DNA from 3 places in the Paenibacillus yanchengensis genome. Region 1 is predicted to be linked to each of the others. Evidence: riboswitches for the same ligand, from Rfam matches in the RefSeq annotation. Region 1 holds a riboswitch; each other region holds the start of a gene.
What was found. A riboswitch is a leader RNA that binds a small molecule or an ion and turns the genes downstream of it on or off. The one in region 1 is predicted to bind cyclic di-AMP.
Positions count from the first base shown of each region.

Region 2: linked by a shared signal. The riboswitch ahead of ACFSTH_RS11925 (hypothetical protein) and the one ahead of ACFSTH_RS02730 (KamA family radical SAM protein) in region 1 are both predicted to bind cyclic di-AMP.
Region 3: linked by a shared signal. The riboswitch ahead of ACFSTH_RS19750 (C40 family peptidase) and the one ahead of ACFSTH_RS02730 (KamA family radical SAM protein) in region 1 are both predicted to bind cyclic di-AMP.

Region 1 is NZ_JBHUMH010000010.1:84,064-87,256, forward strand. Features, by position in the region: gene deoC (deoxyribose-phosphate aldolase) at 4-669, opposite strand; gene ACFSTH_RS02730 (KamA family radical SAM protein) at 856-1,989, opposite strand; cyclic di-AMP (ydaO/yuaA leader) riboswitch at 2,169-2,317, opposite strand; gene infC (translation initiation factor IF-3) at 2,341-2,832, opposite strand; gene ACFSTH_RS02740 (diaminopimelate dehydrogenase) at 2,951-3,193, opposite strand, start outside.
Region 2 is NZ_JBHUMH010000044.1:8,941-12,133, forward strand. Features, by position in the region: gene kdpA (potassium-transporting ATPase subunit KdpA) at 1-668, opposite strand, end outside; gene ACFSTH_RS11925 (hypothetical protein) at 838-1,245, opposite strand; cyclic di-AMP (ydaO/yuaA leader) riboswitch at 1,395-1,589, opposite strand; gene glmM (phosphoglucosamine mutase) at 2,014-3,193, opposite strand, start outside.
Region 3 is NZ_JBHUMH010000063.1:173,334-176,526, reverse strand. Features, by position in the region: gene ACFSTH_RS19755 (MFS transporter) at 1-374, shown strand, start outside; gene ACFSTH_RS19750 (C40 family peptidase) at 1,012-1,488, opposite strand; cyclic di-AMP (ydaO/yuaA leader) riboswitch at 1,492-1,652, opposite strand; gene ACFSTH_RS19745 (glutamine--tRNA ligase/YqeY domain fusion protein) at 1,875-3,193, shown strand, end outside.

The sequences.
Region 1 (3,193 bases):
CTATTATTCTGTTACGATAGCAACACTTGCGCTAGCTCCTATTCGATTAGCACCAGCAGCTACCATCTGTAGCGCTGTAGCACGGTCACGAATGCCTCCTGATGCTTTCACACCAATATTCGGACCAACTACGCTGCGCATTAACGTTAGGTGATGTTCTGTCGCTCCTGCTTGACCGAAGCCGGTCGATGTTTTCACAAAATCAGCGCCCGCTTGCACAACCAAACGACAAGCTGTTTCGATTTCTTCATCTGTCAGCAAACAAGTTTCTAATATTACTTTCAATATTGCTCGTTCACGACATACAGCCGCTACCGCTACAATATCCGCCTCTACTGCTGCTACTTGACCAGACTTCAACAAACCAATATTAAGTACCATATCAATTTCAGTAGCACCTTCACGAATCGCTTGTTCTGCTTCGTAAGCTTTCGCTGCACTAGTTGATGCTCCAAGCGGAAAACCAACTACCGTTGTAATGCCTACTTCACTGTTTAGTAATTCAGCAGCTCTCGCAACATGGCACGGATGCACACATACCGTTGCAAAACGATACTGTAGCGCTTCAGCACACAATTGCTCTATTTCACTGATTGTAGCATCCGCTTTTAGAATCGTATGATCAATCATGGCAGCTAACGATGGCTCTACCTGCGTCTGCTGTATCATTTTATCTATTATTTCACCTGTTTTTTCATCCATGTAGAATACTCCTCCTCCGCATTATCAACTGACAGTAACTTCATTGTTCAGCTTTATAGTCATTATAAAGCTTGCCTCGGTGAACAACAAGCTACCCCTGTATGCAATACGGAAGATGATATTCTGTACTTGTGCCATATGATTTGTTGCCGTTTAGCTGCTCAGCACCTCTTCTTTGTCATCAATTGTTGGTTTATTCCAATACTGTTCATTTCCAGGCAAATCATCGAACCACGCAGCATCAGGTGGACAATCCAATATCATAAATTGCCCGTAGTTTCCTTCCCGAGCTTGATGGTATTTTAAATAAGCTTTGCCACTTTCAATAGCCAATATTTCTATTTTTCCAGAAGAATGACTCATCGACAATCGGACTCGTTTGCCTAGACCAGAAGTTTTAGCTTTTGCTTGCTCTACTAATCGATAGGCATCTGCCAACGGAACGACAAAATCATTGTTACCAGCTACAGGGCGATTGATAAAGAAATAATAAGGTGTCACACCAGCCCACGATAGAATATCAAGTAGCTCTGCTAACGTATCGGCATTATCATTAATGCCTCGAATAATAGGAGTTTGATTGACGACGATAGCACCTGCATCATGCAGCGCGTCAAAGCCACGCTTTGCTTGTTCGGTTACTTCTCGAGGATGATTAATATGAGCCATTACATAAATGCGTTTTTCAGGAGTGGAATATTGTCTAATTAAATCTAATAATCCTTCATCTTCATAAATACGCATTGGATTAAAGACCGGCATTTTGGAACCAAGTCGAATAATTTTCACATGTTCAATTTGACGTAATTGCTCAATAATAGTTCGTAATTTCGGCGTCCCGAGTATTAAACTATCACCACCAGTTAATAAAACATTGTTTATTTCCGGATGAGCAGCAATATACGCAATGCCGGGATCAACATTGGAAACTGCTTCTTTCACATCGTTGCGAAACAATCGTTTACGGAAACAATAACGACAATACGCTCCACATACTTCCGATACAATCAGCAGTGCCGTCGTCCCATACTTATGCTGACAACCAGGTACAACGTAATTCGCTTCTTCATCCGATGCATCCCAACGACCATACTCCAGTAGCTCTCCTTCATTGGGGATAACTAACCGCCGAATCGGATCATCAGGATCTTGCCAATCAATGAGAGATAAATAATAATCGTTGACACGAAATGCAAACTTCTCCGTAATCGGCTTTAGTTTCTCTCGTTCACTTTCTGGAATGTCTGTTAATCGATCCAAATTAATAATGTACTTTGGCTGTGCCATACAAATCCCTCCCAATCTGATTTGTACGCTTCACCAGTGGATTTAAGCTGGGTCTTACTAGAAAAACAAAAATAACCCCGGCTGAGCAATAAGCTCCGCAAGACAATAGACTGCTACTGCGCACATAGCTTTCTATTGACTAATCAGGGTCACACTTGATTGAAGTTATCTTATGATGCTGATGACCCATCCACTGCTGACGAGGTTAGCTGACGGACTCGGGTAAGATGGTCCCCTAAAATTAGCAGCTGTACTAATTTATTCGCCCCACAAAATTGGTTCCCCCGCTTCCCGATTCGAATGATCGGAAATTAAGCGTGATTATAGTGTACTTGATAAACAAGCTGCACGTCAAGGCGACAAAACGACGGCTACTTGCTTACCACTTTGTTGGATACCTGATTGCTTTTTACCGTAAATAGCTAGGTCAGTAACTAGTCGCTCCACTAATTGTTTTGCTTGTGCCGACTGCTTACCTGTCACTTTGACCGTTAACAACACTTGCTCTCCTTGCTGCAACCATTTTTGTGCTTGCCTACATTTCGTATCATAGTCATGTTCTTCGATTTGGACAGTCAGACGTAACTCTTTTGGTTTACTTGCGTTCGTTGCTTTGCTTTCTGCTTTTTTACGTTGATCACGCTGTCTATTTGCTTCACCTTTAGCAATCAATTGACAAGGTGGAGGGCTTTCGAGCAATGAAGTACATACTAAATCAACATCAGCGTCCTTAGCGAGCCGCATTGCATCTTCACGAGTTACTATTCCTAATGACTCCCCATCCAAACCAGTTAACACAACTTCAGCAGCTTTAATTTGTTCATTTTTAATAACACGGCTCAAACTGGATTTCCTCCTTACTGCACTATACAAATAACAGGTTTTGGATAACGGCATGTGGTTTATCCAAAACCTGCTACTTTGCTTTAGTAGTTCAATCTATAAACTATATGATAATGACTTATAATAATCGTTTGCGTAAACTTGCTGGAGATTCCGATGACAAATAGGCTGGTGGAATATCAAAAATTGTTTTTGCTCCACGTTGTCCTGCAGCCGCCATTTTGTAAGCTGCACGAGCCGAAGCAGCAACTACACTTGCTGTAAACTCTGGATTACTGCCTAATTGCAAACCAAATTCCATAATTTGTTTGTTGCCTGAACCTGTAGTTCCACTACGTAGAACCGTTCCACCATGTGGCAT
Region 2 (3,193 bases), on a different contig from region 1:
ACTAACGAAGCTACTGGTCCTATTGCCATCTGTTGCTGCTCTCCTTCAAGTGTCGTTGCTTGTATCGTTCCGCCCAACGTTTGCGGCACTTTTAAGCCAACCAACACGAGCATAATTACAAAAGCAAGCGGAATTAACAATCGAGTATGAGCTTTTACAAAATCGCTAAAAAAGTTACCCAACGCTTTGCCTTTACTAGTTAAACCTCGGATAAATGCAATTGCAACAACGATTCCCGTCGCAGCCGATGTAAACATCATCATCGTAATAACAGCCATTTGTGAAAAATAAGATACCCCTGTTTCGCCACTATAATGCTGCAAATTGGTGTTTGTCATAAAACTGATCACTGTATTAAATGATAACGACGACTCCATGCTGTCAACATCACTTGGGTTGAACGGCAACAGATGCTGGATACGTAAAATAACAAAGCTAATCATAACGAACAATGCGTTGGTCACTAGTAAACTGATCGTATATTGTTTCCAGCTCATCGCTACTTGTTGCTTCACGCCAGTTAACCGAAATATCATTTGCTCCACTCGCCCAAAAAGACGATCCGTACGATTAGGTTGGTCTGAAAAAATATAATACATATATGTTCCAAGCGGCTTCACGATCAACGTTACAAGTATGATGACCACTGCCAACTGTATAAAATCCATCACTTTCTGCCTCCTAATCTCACTTCATCTTCTATAACTTCTCTACTTGCAGTAAAGCAATTACTAAATAGACAAACAAAAATACGACACTAACGAGTACAACCTCCATCCTTTTCTACCTCCATGTACAACTATTTTTATTTCACTACACCTATATTCCGTCGCACGCTTAGTGCGTATTATGTGGTATTAAAAAAGACACATTCAAACTATTTGTATGAATAACGTAATCAGCGCCAAGCCCTTTATAGATCGTTTTAATATGATCACAGTTCGTAATAACGAAGATAGCTCTTCCCGTCCATGCACGGCAGATCGACACATAACGACAACATGTTGCCAGATCTTGCTCGAATAAATAGACGTAGCTAATCATCCATTCCGGAATAACCCATGGATTCGCTATCGACGGATCTAACAAAATCACTTGCTGTGCGCCTAACATTCTCAGTAATCTCGCTTCTTCATCACAAGCTGCTAATGCTATAACCGGAACATTACGTTTCACTAGCTCTGCCAAAAATAATTTCCCAGCCTTATTAGGTGCTGACACTAATACAAATTCATCCAGTGTCATCCTGATCGCTCTCCTTTTTCAAAAATGTATGCAACAAAAAAGAAGCTGCACGAAGAGGTAGCTCTTCGTCAGCTTCTTAGGCACAGGAAAATAAACCGTGTCTATGGATGACAAATGTTGCCTCTCTCTATCACACAATGCTACTGAAAGCTTTGTCTGATGGTACGCTTACGAGGTTAGCTGTCGGATTCGGGCTGTGAGAGTAGCCCTACTTATACTAATCAACCCATGGTTGTTAATTAGTATAAGATTCACCCCTGATCATCTGCCTTCGACTCTCACATCGAAAGCAAACCATCGATTGGTTCCCCCGTTTTCCAGTGGAAATTCAGCGCTGACAAATGATAAAAGATTACTGTATCACCGTGTTTACAAACTAAGATGATACCCTTTATCCTGTCAATTAAATTGCTTGAAACGAATCTTACTCCTACTGCAACAATTTGTAAAGAGATACAAACTGGCAGTAATCGTCAATTTACCTCTATTCACTTCAACTGTATTACATTATCTCCTTTTATCTCAGCCACACGTCGTCATGCTCTTATATTTACAATAAAAAGCAGATCTTTACTCCTTTTCGACAATATTATTTCCAAGGAAATACTCTTCTCGACAATGACTAACTACAGTTACTAACATTAGACATAAAAACGCAAAAAAACGGCACTCACTTTCGCAAGAAAGTAGTACCGTCTTCTGATTTGATATCTATTTTAAAAATAATGCCTCGCATTTTGTTAACTACAGTAATGATTAGTACTAGCTCTAACTACGTAACTGTTCTTTCACAATGGAAGCGATATAATCAACGTAATTATCTACTTCGGCTTTGTCGGGTCCTTCCGCCATCACTCGAATAAGCGATTCTGTTCCTGAAGGACGTACTAGTACACGACCGTTATCACCTAACTTATCTTCAACTTCCTGCACAGCTGCTGTGATCACTTCATTACCATCAAATTTACTTTTGTCATCTACGCGAACGTTCACTAATTTTTGTGGGTATTTTCGCATAATTGTTTTTAATTCACTTAAATTCTTTTTCGTAGCAGCCATCACATTGGCAAGATGTAGTGCTGTCAATATCCCGTCACCGGTCGTTATATAATCAAGCATAATAACATGTCCGGATTGCTCTCCGCCTAAGTTATAGCCACCACGCTTCATTTCTTCCATAACATAACGATCACCAACCGCTGTTTTTACTGACTGTAATCCTAATTTTTCTACCCCTTTAAAAAAGCCAATATTGGCCATAACCGTCGTTACAATCGTGCTCTCTTGCAGTTTTCCTGCTTGGTTCATCGCATGACCTAATATACTTAGTATATAATCACCATCAACTTCTGCACCTGTCTCATCAATTGCAATTAAACGGTCAGCATCTCCGTCAAATGCTAGACCCAAATCAGCATGATGGGCTACAACAGCAGCTTTTAATTGTTCGGGATGAGTAGAGCCAACTTCAGCATTAATATTTAAGCCATTCGGTGTCGTCCCTATCGTGATTACATCCGCTCCCAGCTCTCGAAATACAGTTGGCGCAAGATCATAAGCAGACCCGTTTGCACAATCAAGTACAATCTTCATACCCTCAAATCGCTGGTCAATCGTTGTTTGCAAATATTGTAAATAGCGCTCACCTGCTGCTTCATATTCAGTCACCGTACCAATTTCTGCTCCAATCGGACGTGGTAACTCATCCAGCGGTTGATCGATTAAATTTTCAATTTCTAATTCAGTTTCATCAGATAGTTTGAAACCGTCACCTGCAAAAAATTTAATGCCATTATCCTCCACTGGATTGTGAGAAGCAGATATCATCACACCTGCGTCTGCTTGCAGTTCTCTTGTTAAATAAGCAACGACTGGGGTAGATACAACTCCTAAACGCACGACACTTGCCCCTATGGACAATAATCCCGCTATTAAAGCTGATTCCAGC
Region 3 (3,193 bases), on a different contig from region 1:
TATTTATTATGACAGCGGGAGCTGCTATTGTATTTGGTTTTATGACGGTATTCAATTCTTATGCTTTAATGTTGGTGTTTATTGCGTTGACGGGTCTATTCTTTGCTGGATTATTCGGCATAGCACTTGTATACGCAAACGGTCTGTTGCCAGGGCATACAGAGCGAACGACAAGTCTTTGTGTCGCTTTTGGTGGTATGGGAGGAGCAATATTCCCAAGGATTACAGGATGGTTTATGGATCAGTATACGATATCAGCAACTTTAATTTATTTAGCAATATTAGTAGTAGGCTTATTCGTATTGATGCTAGTGCTGATGATGATTGGTAAAAAACACACGCATACTATTTCTAACTCGCAAATCTCAGCGTGATGCAATGATATGAACCATCATACAAGAGATTGTCCAGATGACGTATAGGAGAAACTTTGTACGATAAATCGTATAAAGGTTATGTTTAGACGGTTGGAATGCAAGCTTTGTATGATAAATCGTATAAACGGTCGTGTGCAGACGGTTCGAGTGTAAGCTTTGTACGATAAATCGTATAAAAGGGCTTGTACAGACAGTTGTAGCGTAAGCTTTGTATGAAATATCGTATAAACGGTCTTTGTGCAGATGGTTCGAGTGCAAGCTTTGTACGATAAATCGTATAAAAGGGTTTGTGCATAGTTAAGTCCGTATACTTATGTAAATAGCTAGAATCTAAAAAAAGGAGCCATAGCCACAAACCTCGTTTAGAATGGAGTTACCGAGACAATTTTCAATGGAGGATTCTTGGTATGGCTCTATATCAGATTAACGTAAATTCGGAACTTTCATCCGTCTATTTAGTTCGCTATTATTAGAGATGGATAAAAGTTGTTTGATGAAAAGGAAATACATGGAGACGAAAGAGTACCTCGATAGCAATTTTCCTACAAAAGCATATTAATAAAAAAAGTTGTACGGAAAAACACTACGGTTTTTCGTACAACTTTTATTTTAGGGACTATTGGACAGTTTGTTTTTAATTTGCAACTGCATATGTAGTGAAAGCATCATCATTCATCACACGGCGTGCTGTTACGTAGCGTGGTTTGTAATACTTAGAGTCAAGTTTGTCGTAAACTACTCCTCTGGAAGTAGATGCGTGAGCAAACTTGCCATCTCCTACATAGATCCCTACATGCGTAATTTCACCGTTATTAGCTCCACTTGTATCGAAGAAGATAAGATCGCCGGGAATTAGCTCGTCTTTGCTAACTTTGGAACCTTCATTAGCTTGACCTGTAGAAGCTCGAGATAAGTTAATATCCATTTCGTCGAATACATAGCTTGTAAATCCTGAGCAATCAAAACCTTTTTTCGTAGTACCGCCGTAGCTGTACTTGACACCTAGCAAGTTATCAATAATACCGGTTAACTTCGTGTCCGCATGTGCTTGACCTGCTTGAAATGATAGGAAAAGCGTAAGACCTAATATAAGTGCTGCAACTTTCTTCAATGATGGTACTCCTTCCGATGCCGACGAGGTTAGCTGTGGGGTTCGGTTTGAAGGTCCCCTATGATCTTCCCACTGAATAGCGGTTGCTTCATTGCTATTCATAAGATCAATTCACCCAAAATGGTTCCCCCGTTTTCCTTTAGGAAATTAGGCAAGCTTTCGAATTATAATTGGGAGTCGTTCTCTCAAAACGTACTCTACAAACAATATAGTACTGCGAAATAGTTAATAGATGCTGAAAATGAGAAGATATTAATGAAATTTGTAAGTCTTTCTTAAGCTTTTCTTAAAGATTAAGTGCAACCTTTACGAATGTAAGTGTAATTTGTCCTATTATTGTGTATCATAAGAGAATAATAAATATATGCTTGGAAAGGTTGGTCGCAGTGGAGAATAATGTAGGAATAGATACTAAATTATCGTCTTCAAATTTTATAAGAAACATTGTGTTAGAGGATTTGCACAGCGGCCGTGTGCAAGAAATTATAACGAGATTCCCACCTGAGCCGAACGGTTATTTGCATATTGGTCATGCTAAGTCTATTTGTTTGAATTTTGAACTAGCTGATGAGTTTAATGGTAGAACGCATTTGCGTTTTGATGATACGAACCCTTTAAAGGAAGAAACAGAATATGTTGAAGCAATTAAAAGAGATGTTAATTGGTTAGGGTTTGAATGGGAAGCTTTACATTTTGCATCAGATTACTTTGAAGAAATGTACGAGCGTGCGCAATTGCTTATTCGCAAAAACTTAGCTTTTGTTTGTGATCTATCGGCAGATGAAATGAGAGAGACTAGAGGGTCATTAACAGAGCCAGGAACCAATAGCCCTTATCGTGAAAGAAGTGTAGAGGAAAATTTAGATTTGTTTGCTCGCATGCGTGCGGGAGAGTTTCCAGACGGATCGCGTGTATTGCGGGCTAAAATAGATATGGGTTCACCTAATATTACGATGCGTGATCCTGTACTATATCGGATATCTCACGCTCATCATCATCGTACGGGAGATGCTTGGTGTATTTATCCAATGTACGATTATGCTCATCCACTTGGTGATGCGATTGAAAAAATCACTCACTCTATCTGTACATTAGAATTTGAAGACCATAGACCATTGTACGACTGGGTCGTAGAGCACTGTGAGATGGAGTCTGTACCGCATCAATACGAGTTTTCTCGCTTAAATGTAACGAATATGGTAATGAGCAAACGTTATTTGAAGCAATTAGTAGATGAAGGTATCGTTAGTGGTTGGGATGACCCTCGGATACCTACTATCGGTGGTTTGCGCCGGAAAGGATATACGCCGGAGTCATTGCGTCAATTTTGTCGTGAAATTGGAGTTTCGAAAAACAATAGTCTCGTTGATGAACGTAATCTAGAGTTTTTTATTCGTGAAGATTTGAAACTGAAAGCGCCACGAACGATGGCTGTAATAGATCCACTTAAAGTCGTTATTACGAATTATCCAGAAGGTCAAATAGAATGGCTAGAAGCAGAAAATAACGCTGAAAATGAAGAAATGGGAGTACGTTCCATTCCGTTTTCTCGTGAAATATATATTGAGCGTGACGACTTCATGGAAAACCCGCCAAATAAATATTTTAGATTATTTCCAGGTAACGAAGTTCGTTTGAAACATGCTTACTTCATTAAGTGTGAAGAAGTGATTAAAGATGAAGCGGGTAACGTTATCGAAATACA